Hoeflea sp. 108: one gene and its partner. The protein of the gene in region 2 interacts with the protein of the main gene of each other region in a pairwise test. Links are inferred from orthologs where the notes say so. Each region holds a gene or a part of one and is shown on either strand. Other genes may lie near its edges.

Region 1 (5,278 bases), 3.0 Mb from region 2 along the record:
TGGATCCACAGCCAGTTGATCGCCACGCTGAGCCGGGCCCGCGAACCGATCAGAAAGTAGATATGGGCGATACCCCATAACCACCATGCCAACGCGCCCCGCAGCTTGATCCGGCCAAAATCGATCACCGCGCGCCGCTTGCCGATCTGGGCGAGGCTTCCCTGATGGCGATAGCGGAATGGCATCTGCCCTGTCTCGCCACGCAGCCGCGCCTTGATGATGGCGGCCACATGCTGGCCCTCCTGCTTGGCCGCAGGCGCGATGCCCGGCACCGGCTTTTCGTTCGGGCCATTCACCGTGACGGTGTCGCCTATGGCAAAGATCTCGGGATGACGGGGGACCGTGAGGTCGGGCATCACCTGGAGACGCCCGGCCCTGTCGGCAGGCACGCCCAGCCACTCGGCTGCGGGAGAAGCCCGCACGCCGGCAGCCCAGATGATCGTGCTTGTCGCCAGCCTGGCGTCGCCATAGGCAACGCTGTCGGCCGTGCAGTCGGAAACGGCGCGCCCAAGCTCGACCTCGACGCCAAGCTTGCGCAGCGAGCGCAGCGCATAGTCGGAGAGTTCGTCGGGAAATCCGGCCAGCACGCGCGGTCCGGCTTCGATCAACACGACCCGGGCTCTTGCCGTGTCGATGTTGCGAAATTCGCGCGGCAGCGTGTCCCGCGCCAGTTCGGCGATCGTGCCGGCCATTTCCACGCCGGTTGGGCCTGCGCCGACGATGACAAAGGTCAGCAACGCCACCTGCCTGGCAGGATCGGTTTCCCGTTCGGCCTGCTCGAACGCCACGAGGATGCGTCGCCTGATCGTCGTGGCATCTTCCAGCGTCTTCAGGCCGAGCGCATAAGGCTCCCACTCGTCATGACCGAAATAGGCGTGGCGAGCGCCTGTCGCCAACACCAGCGTGTCGTAAGGCACCGAGGCGCCATCCTGCAGCTGCACGAGGCGACGCTCCGCATCGATACCCGACACATTTGCCAGGACGGTCGTCACCTCCGGCCTGTCGCGCACGAGCGAACGGACTGGCCAGGCAATCTCCGATGTCGCAAGCGAGGCTGTGGCCACCTGGTACAGCAAGGGCTGGAACAGATGATGATTGCGCCTGTCGATGAAGGTGATGTCGACCGCAGCGCCAGCCAAACCCCTGACGACTTCCAGACCGCCAAACCCCGCGCCGACGACCACTATTCGCTGATGCATGAATGCTGCCCTTGCTTGCTGGGTGCATAGTAGAAGCAAATTTCAGGACAGGATATAGCTTGGAAGCTCAGGGAATGTCTTCGGGCCGGCGGCCGGGGCGGCTGCGATAGGCGGGAAAGGTCCAGCCGAACTTCAGCGCCCCGCCACGCACCATGAAGGCAGCGACGAAGGCGACAAAGGCCGACACTTCGGTCGGCAGCTCCGCCAGTTCGGCGAGCGTATAGATGCCGGCACCCGTCATCGCGGCCGACACATAGATTTCGGGCTTCAGCAGCACCGATGGCTCGCCGGCAAGGAGATCGCGCAGGATGCCGCCGAAGGTGGCGGTCAGCATTCCCATGATGATAGCGACTGTCGGCGACCCCGTCGCCTCCAGGCCCTTGGCCGCACCGATCGCGGCATAAGCGGCCATGCCGAGCGCATCGAGCCAGAGCAGCAGCTTGTAGCGGGATTCGACCAGATGGGCAGTGAAGAACACGACGACTGCCACGGCGGCGCAGACCAGCACATAGGCCGGGTTGACCACCCAGAAGACCGGCAAGCCGAGAATGACGTCACGGACAGTGCCGCCGCCAATGCCGGTGAAGCTTGCCAGGAACAGGAAGCCGATGACATCGAGCTGCTTGCGCGATGCAGCAAGCGCGCCCGTGGCGGCAAACACCGCCACGCCGGCATAGTCGAGGTACAGCAGCGGGTTCATGGAAGAAGCGAATAGGGAAAGAACACTGCAGCCCCCCGTTTGGGCTCACTGTAGCGATGAATTCCCTGTTCGCTACTCCCTATTCGCCATTCGCTTCTCAGGCGTCTTTCTCGGCCTGCTCGTTCACCGGGCCAGGCTCGGCCGGGGTCTCGCCGGCGTGCTTGGGGCCGCCCTTGGCGACGCCGACCATGGCCGGGCGCAGGACGCGATCGCCGATGGTGTAGCCTGATTGTACGACCTGCACGACCGTGTTGGCCGGGACGGCCGGGTTCGGCACCTCGAACATCGCCTGGTGGAAGTTAGGGTCGAACTTCTCGCCCAGCGGGTCGAGCTTGCGCACGCCGTGACGCTCGAGCGCCGAAAGCATCGCGCGCTCCGTCACCTCGACGCCCTCGATGAGGCTGGCAAGGCCGTCGCCGCCGGCCGCCTTGGCCTCGTCGGTGACTGCCTCGATGGCGCGGCGCAGATTGTCCGACACCGACAGCATGTCGCGTGCGAAATTGGCCGCTGAATAGGCTCGCGCGTCCTGAACGTCGCGTGCCGTGCGGCGGCGCAGGTTCTCCATCTCGGCCGCGGCACGCAAAGCGCGGTCCTTCAGCTCTTCGTTTTCCTTGAGCAGACGCACGACGGCTTCATAATCGCCGTCGATGCCGCCTTCGAACTTTTCGGCCTGGGCCTCGGCAGCCGCCGTCTCGTCGGGCGCGCGTTCGTCTTTTGCCTGGTCGCTCATCGCCAAATCCCGCTTTTCATCAGATTGGAAGTTGCGCCCGATATCGAGCTTCGGGTGCCAAAAATCAAGGGGCAAGGGCCGTTGAGACCGGATGCCGCGCCGGACTGGGCCAAGATCGCCACCCTCGGATATTAAGTCAAATTTTACCCAAACGGCGCAGCTTTTTCACTGCAAATGCGCGGCATAGGAACCATTTGCCGCCCGCAGGAGTTCTTCCGGGCAACAAAGGGTCTGATCATGGCAGGAGCACGTACACAGCAGGCAGCGCGGTTGACGGCGCATATCCGGCGAGAGATCGCGACGGAAACCAACCAGCGCGTCTTGAAGGCCCTGCCAGCGTTCCGCGCCGACCACGACTTGCCCAAGAAGCTCAAGCGCCTGCTTGAAAAGCTCGCCAACGTCGAGAGCGGGCCAACGCAGCGCTAGTTCCGTCTGGTTGCGCGCCGATCAGCCGGCGGTGCGGCGCCAAGCGTATTTCGCACCCTTCTCCACGGGTCCCGAAGCCTTCGCAGCCGGCTGGTAATAGAGCGGCAGACCGCCGGAGTTGCCAGCCTCAAGACGCTTCAGCAGCACCGGATGCGACACCTCGAACTCATCGAAACCGACGCGCAGCATGTGCGGCAGCTGGTCGACCAGCACCTGGCCGGTCGCGCGCACTGCGCCCTTGAAGCCATGGCGGCTGCGCAGCAGCTCGGCCTTGGAAAAGGAGCGGCCGTCATTGAAGGCCGGAAAGGCCAGCGCCACCAGTGACAGCTCGCCGAGCAGGTCGAGGATGGCGTCGAGCTGGTCGCCGGGCTGCAGCTGAACGCCCAGCCTTTCGCCGGCCGCGTTGCGCTGCTCCGGATCGAGGTCGAGATAGGCGTGCAGCGGCAGGATCACCCTGGTGTTGCCAGCCAGTGCCGACGCGTCCTCGGCATGGATCCAGCCGTCCTCACGAAAACCTTCCGGCGTCCACAGACGGATCCTAGTCTCTGAAGTCGCTTCGGTCATACGCAAGTTCCTAAAGGGATGTGTCGGTCAGCGACTGTTCGAGACCGGAAAGATGGATGCCGCATTCGGTCTTGGCCTGGCCGGCCCAGCGACCGCTGCGAGCGTCTTCGCCCGGCTTGACCGGCTGGGTGCAGGGGAAACAGCCGATCGAAAGGTAACCGTAGGCGACAAGCGGATTCTCGCGCAAGGCATGCTTGCGCATGTAGTCGGCGAGGTCGGACGTGCCCCACCGGGCGAGCGGATTGATGCGGAAACGCGGGCCGACCTGCTCGAACGCGGCGAGCGCCGAACGCGTCGATGCCTGGAAACGCTTGCGGCCGGTGAACCAGGAGCCGAAGGGTTCCACGCCGCGCGCCATCGGCTCGACCTTGCGCACGTCGCAGCAAGCGTCGGTATCGCTCTTGTGCAGGTCGCCCAAAGGGTCGATGCGCGCCAGCGCTGCCTCGCCTGGAGTGACGATACGGATGTCGGTCAGGCCGAAATCTGCCGCCAGCGCGTCTCGGTAGTCGAGCGTCTCGCCGAAATGCTTGCCGGTGTCGAGGAAGACGATCGGCAGGTTGCGGTCGACTTCCGCAATCATATGCAGCAGCACGGCGGAATCCGCGCCGAAGGACGAGACCGCAGCGATGCCGCCATCGAAGCGCTCTACCGAACGCACGATGATCTCCTGCGGCGTCAGATGCCCGTGGAGCGCATCGAGCGAAGCGGCCTCGGCCTGAACCTGCGCTACGATCCCGGCGTCCGGGGTCTCGGCGTCAGGCTGCCTTGGCTTCGCTTGCATAAAGCGCCTCCTTGAACGGCGCGGGGCCGACGCGGCGATAGGCGTCGAGGAACTTTTCCGCCGGGCCGCTGCGGACCTGGAGATAGGTTTCGACAATGGTCTCGATCGCGTCGGTGATCTCTTCCGGGCCGAAGCCGCGGCCGATGATCTCGCCGACCGTCGTGTGCTCGTCGGCCGAGCCGCCGAGCGTCACCTGATAGAGTTCCGCGCCCTTCTTCTCGACACCGAGGATACCGATATGGCCGACATGGTGGTGGCCGCAGGCGTTGATGCAGCCCGAGATCTTGAGCTTCAGTTCGCCGATGTCGCGCTGACGCTCGAGCGAGGCGAAGCGGCGCGAAATGTCCTGTGCCACCGAGATCGAACGGGCATTGGCCAACGCGCAATAGTCGAGGCCCGGGCAGGCGATGATGTCGCTGATCAGGTTCGAGTTGGCGGTGGCCAAATCGGCCGCCACCAGCGCATCATAGACCGCCTTGAGGTCGGCGCGCGCGACATGCGGAAGGATCAGGTTCTGCTCATGGCTGACGCGGATCTCGTCGAAGCCGAACTTCTCGGCGATGTCGGCGACGACTTCCATCTGGCTGTCGGTGGCATCGCCAGGCGCTTCGCCGATGGCCTTCAACGAGATGGTCACCGCGGCATAATCGGGATTGTGGTGGGTGAAGACGTTCTGGTCGAGCCACTCGCCGAAGCTCTTCGAATCCAGGCGCGCGACCTTGAGCACGTCGTCGCCCTCGGGACGGGCAGCGAGAACGGGCGGCGCGAAATAGGACTGGATGGCCGCAACGTCCGATTCCGGCAGCTTCAGTTCGCCATCCTTCAGCGCCTGCCACTCCGCCTCGACCTGACGGGCGATCTCGTCGACGCCGGTCTCG
Region 2 (5,358 bases):
CGAACAGCTCGCGCTTGCCGGCCACCAGCCCAACCAAAAACATCGCCAGCGCGCATGGTCCCTGCATCAGCCCGATCACCACCCAGACGGTGCCGAGCTCCTGGAGATGCTGGCCGACGACTGTCGACGGCGAGCCGCGATAGGCGGCCATTGCCGCTTCGCCTTCTGCCCGCGCGGACGCCAGATCGATCGCCACCGGATCGAGCGCTGCCAGCGTGCTCAGCGCCGCCCAGGCCAGCGCCGTCACCGCGACCAGCCAGAAGGCAAGCCGGAGCGCCGTTCGCTCCTCGATATCGCGCAGCACCAGCAGCACCATGCCGAGCACGGCATAGGTGGTCAGGATGTCGCCGTGGAACAGCAGGATGGCATGCAAAAGCCCGATGGCCCACAGTCCGGCCTGCCGCCGCAGCAGCCTCGGCACGAAGGCCTCGCCGGCGCGCTCGGCCGACTGCATCTGCAAGGTAAAGCTGTAGCCGAACAGGAACGAGAACAGCAGGTAGAACTTGGTCTCGAACAGCAAGGCGATCACGAACTGCACCATCTTGTCGAGCGGTGCGGAAAAGGCGGGATCGGCGACGCCCAGCCCGTAGAAGGGCGAGGAGAATGCGGTGATGTTGACGACGAGAATGCCGAACAAGGCGAAGCCGCGCAGCGCATCGACATTGACGATGCGCTCCTGCCTGGTCGGCTTCAGGGCAAGCGTACTCATGATTTGGTGCTCTCCGTCTCGGCCTGCGGCCGCATGTTCTCGGTCTCGGCCTGCGGCCGCATGCTCTCGGTCTCGGCCTGCGGCCTCGGGCTCTTGGTCTAGGCCTGTGGCCTCAGGTAGCGGCCAAGCAAGGTCCGCATGGTCTTGTGGTGGTTCTCAGGCTTGAAGTCGGGATCGACGGCGACGCGGTTGAACACGCCGTCGACAAGGGCCGCGATCCAGGTCGCGGTGTCGGCGATGTCGAGCGTCGGATCGACCTGGCCGCGCGCACCAGCGTCGGTCAAAAGCTGTTCCAGTGCCGCCCTCAGCTCGCGGTCGTTGCGTCCGACCCGGGCGGCGATCGTCGGCTCGCGGCCGGCCTCGGCCGAGATCTCCAGCGCCAGTGACGCGAAATCGACGTCGCCAGCCAGGTCCAGCACCACATCCATGAACTCGACCAGCGCACCATAAAGATCGTCGCGCGCGCCGAGATCGCGGAAGAAGGCCGCCGTCTCCTCCCCTTCCTGGTCGACGATGGCGCCGATGATCGCCTGCTTGTTGGGAAAGTAATGGAACAGGTTGCCCGGGCTCATGCCGACGGCGGCGCAGATCTCGGCCGTGCTCGTCTGGTGAAAGCCCTTCTTGGCAAAACACGCCTTGGCCGCGTCGAGGATAGCTTGCCGCCTCGCCGCGTGCTTTTCGGGATCGACCTTCCGCATCTTTTTTTCATCATTAATTAATAGACTAGTCGATCTATTAACTGGCACGACGAACGGAGTCAACCGGCGCGGCCGCGCCGGAGACCGGCCCGTTCAAATCCCCGCGGCCGGGGGCTTGCCAAACCGCCGCCTTGCGGTATTCTTGCAAATGAATTGCAACTGCGACTAGGAAACTCAGGTGGACTCCTACACCCGGCCGGCCGAAGACACTGAAGGTTGGCGGACGGCGCGAGGCGAAGGGTCGCTCTCCGATGTCCACCGTTCGGTCGCCGTCCGCAGCGACGGCCCGACCTGGCGCAAGGCCGCCGCCTTCATCGGCCCCGGCTATCTCGTCGCCGTCGGCTACATGGATCCCGGCAACTGGGCGACGTCGATCGCCGGCGGTTCGAAGTTCGGCTACACGCTTTTGTTCGTGGCGCTCGTCTCCAACGTCATGGCGATCGTCCTGCAGGCGCTCTGCGCCCGCCTCGCCATCGGCTCCGGCCGCGACCTCGCCCAGGCCTGCCGCGATGCCTTCCCGCGCCCGGTCGCCTTCGTGCTGTGGTTCATGGCCGAAGTCGCCATCATCGCCACCGACATCGCCGAGGTCATCGGCACGGCCATCGGCCTCAACCTCATCTTCGGCATTCCCCTCGAACTCGGCGTGATCATCACCGCCCTCGACGTGTTCCTGATCCTCTATCTGCAGAAGCTCGGCTTCCGCTGGGTCGAGGCGCTGATCATCACGCTGTTGGGCGTCATCGCCGTCTGCTTCGCCATCCAGGTGGCGCTTGCCGACCCGAACTGGGGCGCCGTCGTCACCGGCTTTGCGCCGACGACCGAGATCGTCACCAATCCCGAGATGCTCTATCTCGCGCTCGGCATTCTCGGCGCCACCGTCATGCCGCACAATCTCTATTTGCATTCCGGCATCGTGCAGACGCGCGCCTATGGCGAAACGCTGGTCGAAAAGCGCCAGGCGCTGCGCTACGCGACGTGGGATTCGACCATCGCGCTGATGTTCGCCCTGCTCATCAACGCCTCGATCCTGATCCTGGCCGCGGCCACCTTCTACGCTCAGGGACGCACCGACGTGATCGAGATCGGCGAAGCCCACGCGCTGCTCGCGCCGCTGCTCGGCATCGCCATCGCGCCGACGCTGTTCGGCATCGCCCTGCTCTGCTGCGGCATCAACTCCACCGTCACCGCCACCCTTGCCGGGCAGATCGTGATGGAGGGTTTTCTCCGCATCAAGCTGCCACCATGGCTGCGCCGCCTCGTCACCCGCGCCATCGCCATCGTGCCGGCCGCAGCCGTCACGCTGTGGTTCGGCGAAGTCGGCACCGCCAAGCTCCTGATCCTCACCCAGGTGGTGCTCAGCCTGCAGCTGTCCTTCGCCGTCTTCCCGCTGGTGCTGTTCACCGCCAACAGGAAGAAGATGGGCGACCTCGTCGCCCCGCGCTGGCTGGTATCCATCGCCATGCTGATCGCGGTCGTGATCGCCGCCCTCAACGTCAAGCTGCTGCTCGATTTCGTCCTGGTTTGACGCCGGTCCTCAGGCGAGGATCCGCGCCTTCAGCCACAGGAACAGCGGGATGCGCGACCACTGACGCAGCTGGTCGGTGTCGGCAGTGTCGGGAATGGGTTCGCGCAGGCCCGTGATCGCCAGCCCCGCCGCCTCGAACGCCGCCATATAGTCCTCGAGCGGCTGCGACCAGCCGGCGAAGTGCATCGTCAGCCCGTCCCTGGCCTCCTCGCCCTCGAAATAGTCGCGCCCATAATAGCTGCCGTCGATCACGAACGGCGCATCGGGTGCGCGCCCGGCAAAGCGGCCGCGGTCGCGGAACGGATGGACCAGCGAGACGAACAGCGTGCCTTCAGGCTTCAGGACGCGGCGGATCTCGTGCGCAGCACTTGGCACGTCCTCGACATCCATCAGCACGTTGTAGGCCATGACCAGGTCGAACGAGGCATCGTCGAAAGGCAGGTCACTGAGGCCGGCGACATGATAGTCGTCGGCCGAGCTGGCTTCACGCGCCGCCTCGACCATGGCCGCCACGGCGTCTGTCGCCGTCACATGGTAGCCGAGCGCCTTGAGTTCGCGGGAAACCCGGCCCTCGCCGCAGCCGACCTCCAGCGCCCGGCCGGATCCCTTGCCGATGAAATCGACGAGCCCCTTGCGATAGGCCCAGAAGGCGTCATGTCCCGGCGCACGCGCCCAGGCGATCCATTGCGCGGCGACATCGCTCCAGTGTTTCTCGTCCTGCTGCATGGCCGCCTCGCGCATTTCCAAAGCGAGGTCTATGCCATCGAGCTCCGATCTCCCCCACTGCCACGGCAACGGAAATCAGCGTGCCACCGCAACGCGCGCCGACCGGCGCGACAGTGCCAGCACCGCCAGCGCCACCAGCGGGAACGCCGCCGCCACAAGGCCGAGATCGGACGGCCGGGCGAATTCCAGCACGCGCCCGCCGATGACCGTACCGAAGGCGATGCCGAAATAGAGTGCGGAGGCGTTCAGCGACAGGGTCAGATGTGCAAGCTCGGGCGCGAAACCGACGATGCGGCTCGCCTGCGCCGGCGGAAAGGCCCAGCCGATGATGCCCCACGGCACCATCAGGCCGATCAGCACCGGCCCGGCCAGATGGTGCGGCAGAAGCTTCAGCGTCAGCGCAATGGCGATGCAGAAGCCCGACGACATCAGAAGCGAGATCACCACCATGCGCGTCGCCCCGATCCGGTCGGCGAGATAGCCGCTCGACAGGTTGCCGATGACGGCACCCGCACCGAAGGCAAGCAGCATGCCCGGCAGGGCGATGACGGGCAGGCCCGCCCCTTCCAACGCCAGCGGCGCGATGTAGGAGATGACGGTGAAGCCGCCGGCGAGATAGAGCAGCGTCACCAGAAGCGACGGCAGGATGCCCGGCCGGGCAACGGCGGTGAAGCGCTCACCGAGCGTCAGCTTGATGCCGCGCGATCCCCGGGGCAGCCGCACCCACAGGATGGCGGCGCAGACCAGCGCCAGGAAGGCGATGGCGACGAATGTGCCGCGCCAGCCCCACATGGTGGCGATCAGCGAACCGACCGGCGCGCCCAGCGCCACGGCGAATGTCGTGCCGCCGACGACAACGGCGATGGCGCGCGCCCGATGCTCGGGCCCGGCCAGCGACACCGCCGTCGCCTGGGCGGTGGCGGCGTAGAGGCCGGCCGACATGCCCATCATGATCTGTGCCAGCAGCAGCCCTGAAAACGACGAGCTCGACGCCGCCACCAGGTTGCCGGCGACGAAAACCAGCATGGTGGCGGCCAGGATGCGCCGGCGGTCGATCTCGCCGGCCAGCGCCGACAGCACCGGCGCGCCGATGGCATAGGCGAGCGAGAACGCCATGATCAGGTAACCCGCAAAGGGTATGGAGACATGCGCGTCGCCGGCAATCGCCGGAAGCAGGCTCGAAAACACGAAGCCGACGGTGCTCATGGCGAATGAGCCGACCGCCAGCCAGATAAGGCGCTTGTCCATGACGCTGTCCTTAGTTCAAAATTCGTTGAACTATTGAACTTAACCCGACGACATGTCAATGTGGCTTTCGTCGGCTCCTGCCAGCCTCATGTCAGCACGGGCCGCTTGAAGCCCGTCCTTGCCACGTCTACCTTCGGATCATGTCACTGCCGCACCCCAACCCCGACCAGATCAGCCTCGCCAACGTGCTCTCGGTGCTCGGCGACCAGACGCGCCTTGCCATCGTCGGCTATCTGGCGCGCAACGAAGGCGTGGCGATGAGCTGCGGCCAGTTCCTCGAATTCGGCTCCAAGACCAATCTCAGCTACCATCTGGCCAAGCTGCGCGAGGCCGGCATCACCAGCACGGAAGTCTCCGGCACCAGCCGGCTGATCACGCTGCGGCGCGGCGAGCTCGACGGCCGTTTTCCCGGCCTGCTCGATTCGATCATCACCGCCGCCCAGGAGCTTCCG

What was found. Proteins that work in one complex are often made in the same cells at the same time.
Region 1: the proteins of B015_RS0116810 (region 2) and grpE interact in binary tests that used the Escherichia coli proteins (3 or more experiments, as listed by UniProt). The link is inferred for Hoeflea sp. 108 from one-to-one orthologs.

Annotation. Positions count from the first base shown.
Region 1 is NZ_KB890024.1:334,821-340,098, reverse strand. Bases 814-3,722 are described here. They hold grpE (nucleotide exchange factor GrpE), read right to left. Parts: upstream 2,630-3,722; coding sequence 1,997-2,629; downstream 814-1,996. Other genes in these bases: B015_RS0101630 (phosphoadenylyl-sulfate reductase), read right to left, coding at 3,630-3,722; B015_RS0101635 (DUF934 domain-containing protein), read right to left, coding at 3,077-3,619; B015_RS0101640 (hypothetical protein), read left to right, coding at 2,867-3,055; B015_RS0101650 (trimeric intracellular cation channel family protein), read right to left, coding at 1,267-1,899; B015_RS30215 (NAD(P)/FAD-dependent oxidoreductase), read right to left, coding at 814-1,199. Outside these bases: more of B015_RS30215, read right to left, coding at 1-813; more of B015_RS0101630, read right to left, coding at 3,723-4,400; B015_RS0101625 (nitrite/sulfite reductase), read right to left, coding at 4,375-5,278. UniProt on the Escherichia coli protein: Participates actively in the response to hyperosmotic and heat shock by preventing the aggregation of stress-denatured proteins, in association with DnaK and GrpE. It is the nucleotide exchange factor for DnaK and may function as a thermosensor.
Region 2 is NZ_KB890024.1:3,377,529-3,382,886, forward strand. What follows is about bases 770-3,758. They hold B015_RS0116810 (Nramp family divalent metal transporter), read left to right. Parts: upstream 770-1,585; coding sequence 1,586-2,932; downstream 2,933-3,758. Other genes in these bases: B015_RS0116805 (TetR/AcrR family transcriptional regulator), read right to left, coding at 808-1,407; B015_RS0116815 (class I SAM-dependent methyltransferase), read right to left, coding at 2,942-3,658; B015_RS0116820 (MFS transporter), read right to left, coding at 3,734-3,758. Also shown: B015_RS0116795 (DUF418 domain-containing protein), read right to left, coding at 1-709; more of B015_RS0116820, read right to left, coding at 3,759-4,906; B015_RS0116825 (helix-turn-helix transcriptional regulator), read left to right, coding at 5,047-5,358. UniProt on the Escherichia coli protein: H(+)-stimulated, divalent metal cation uptake system. Involved in manganese and iron uptake. Can also transport cadmium, cobalt, zinc and to a lesser extent nickel and copper. Involved in response to reactive oxygen.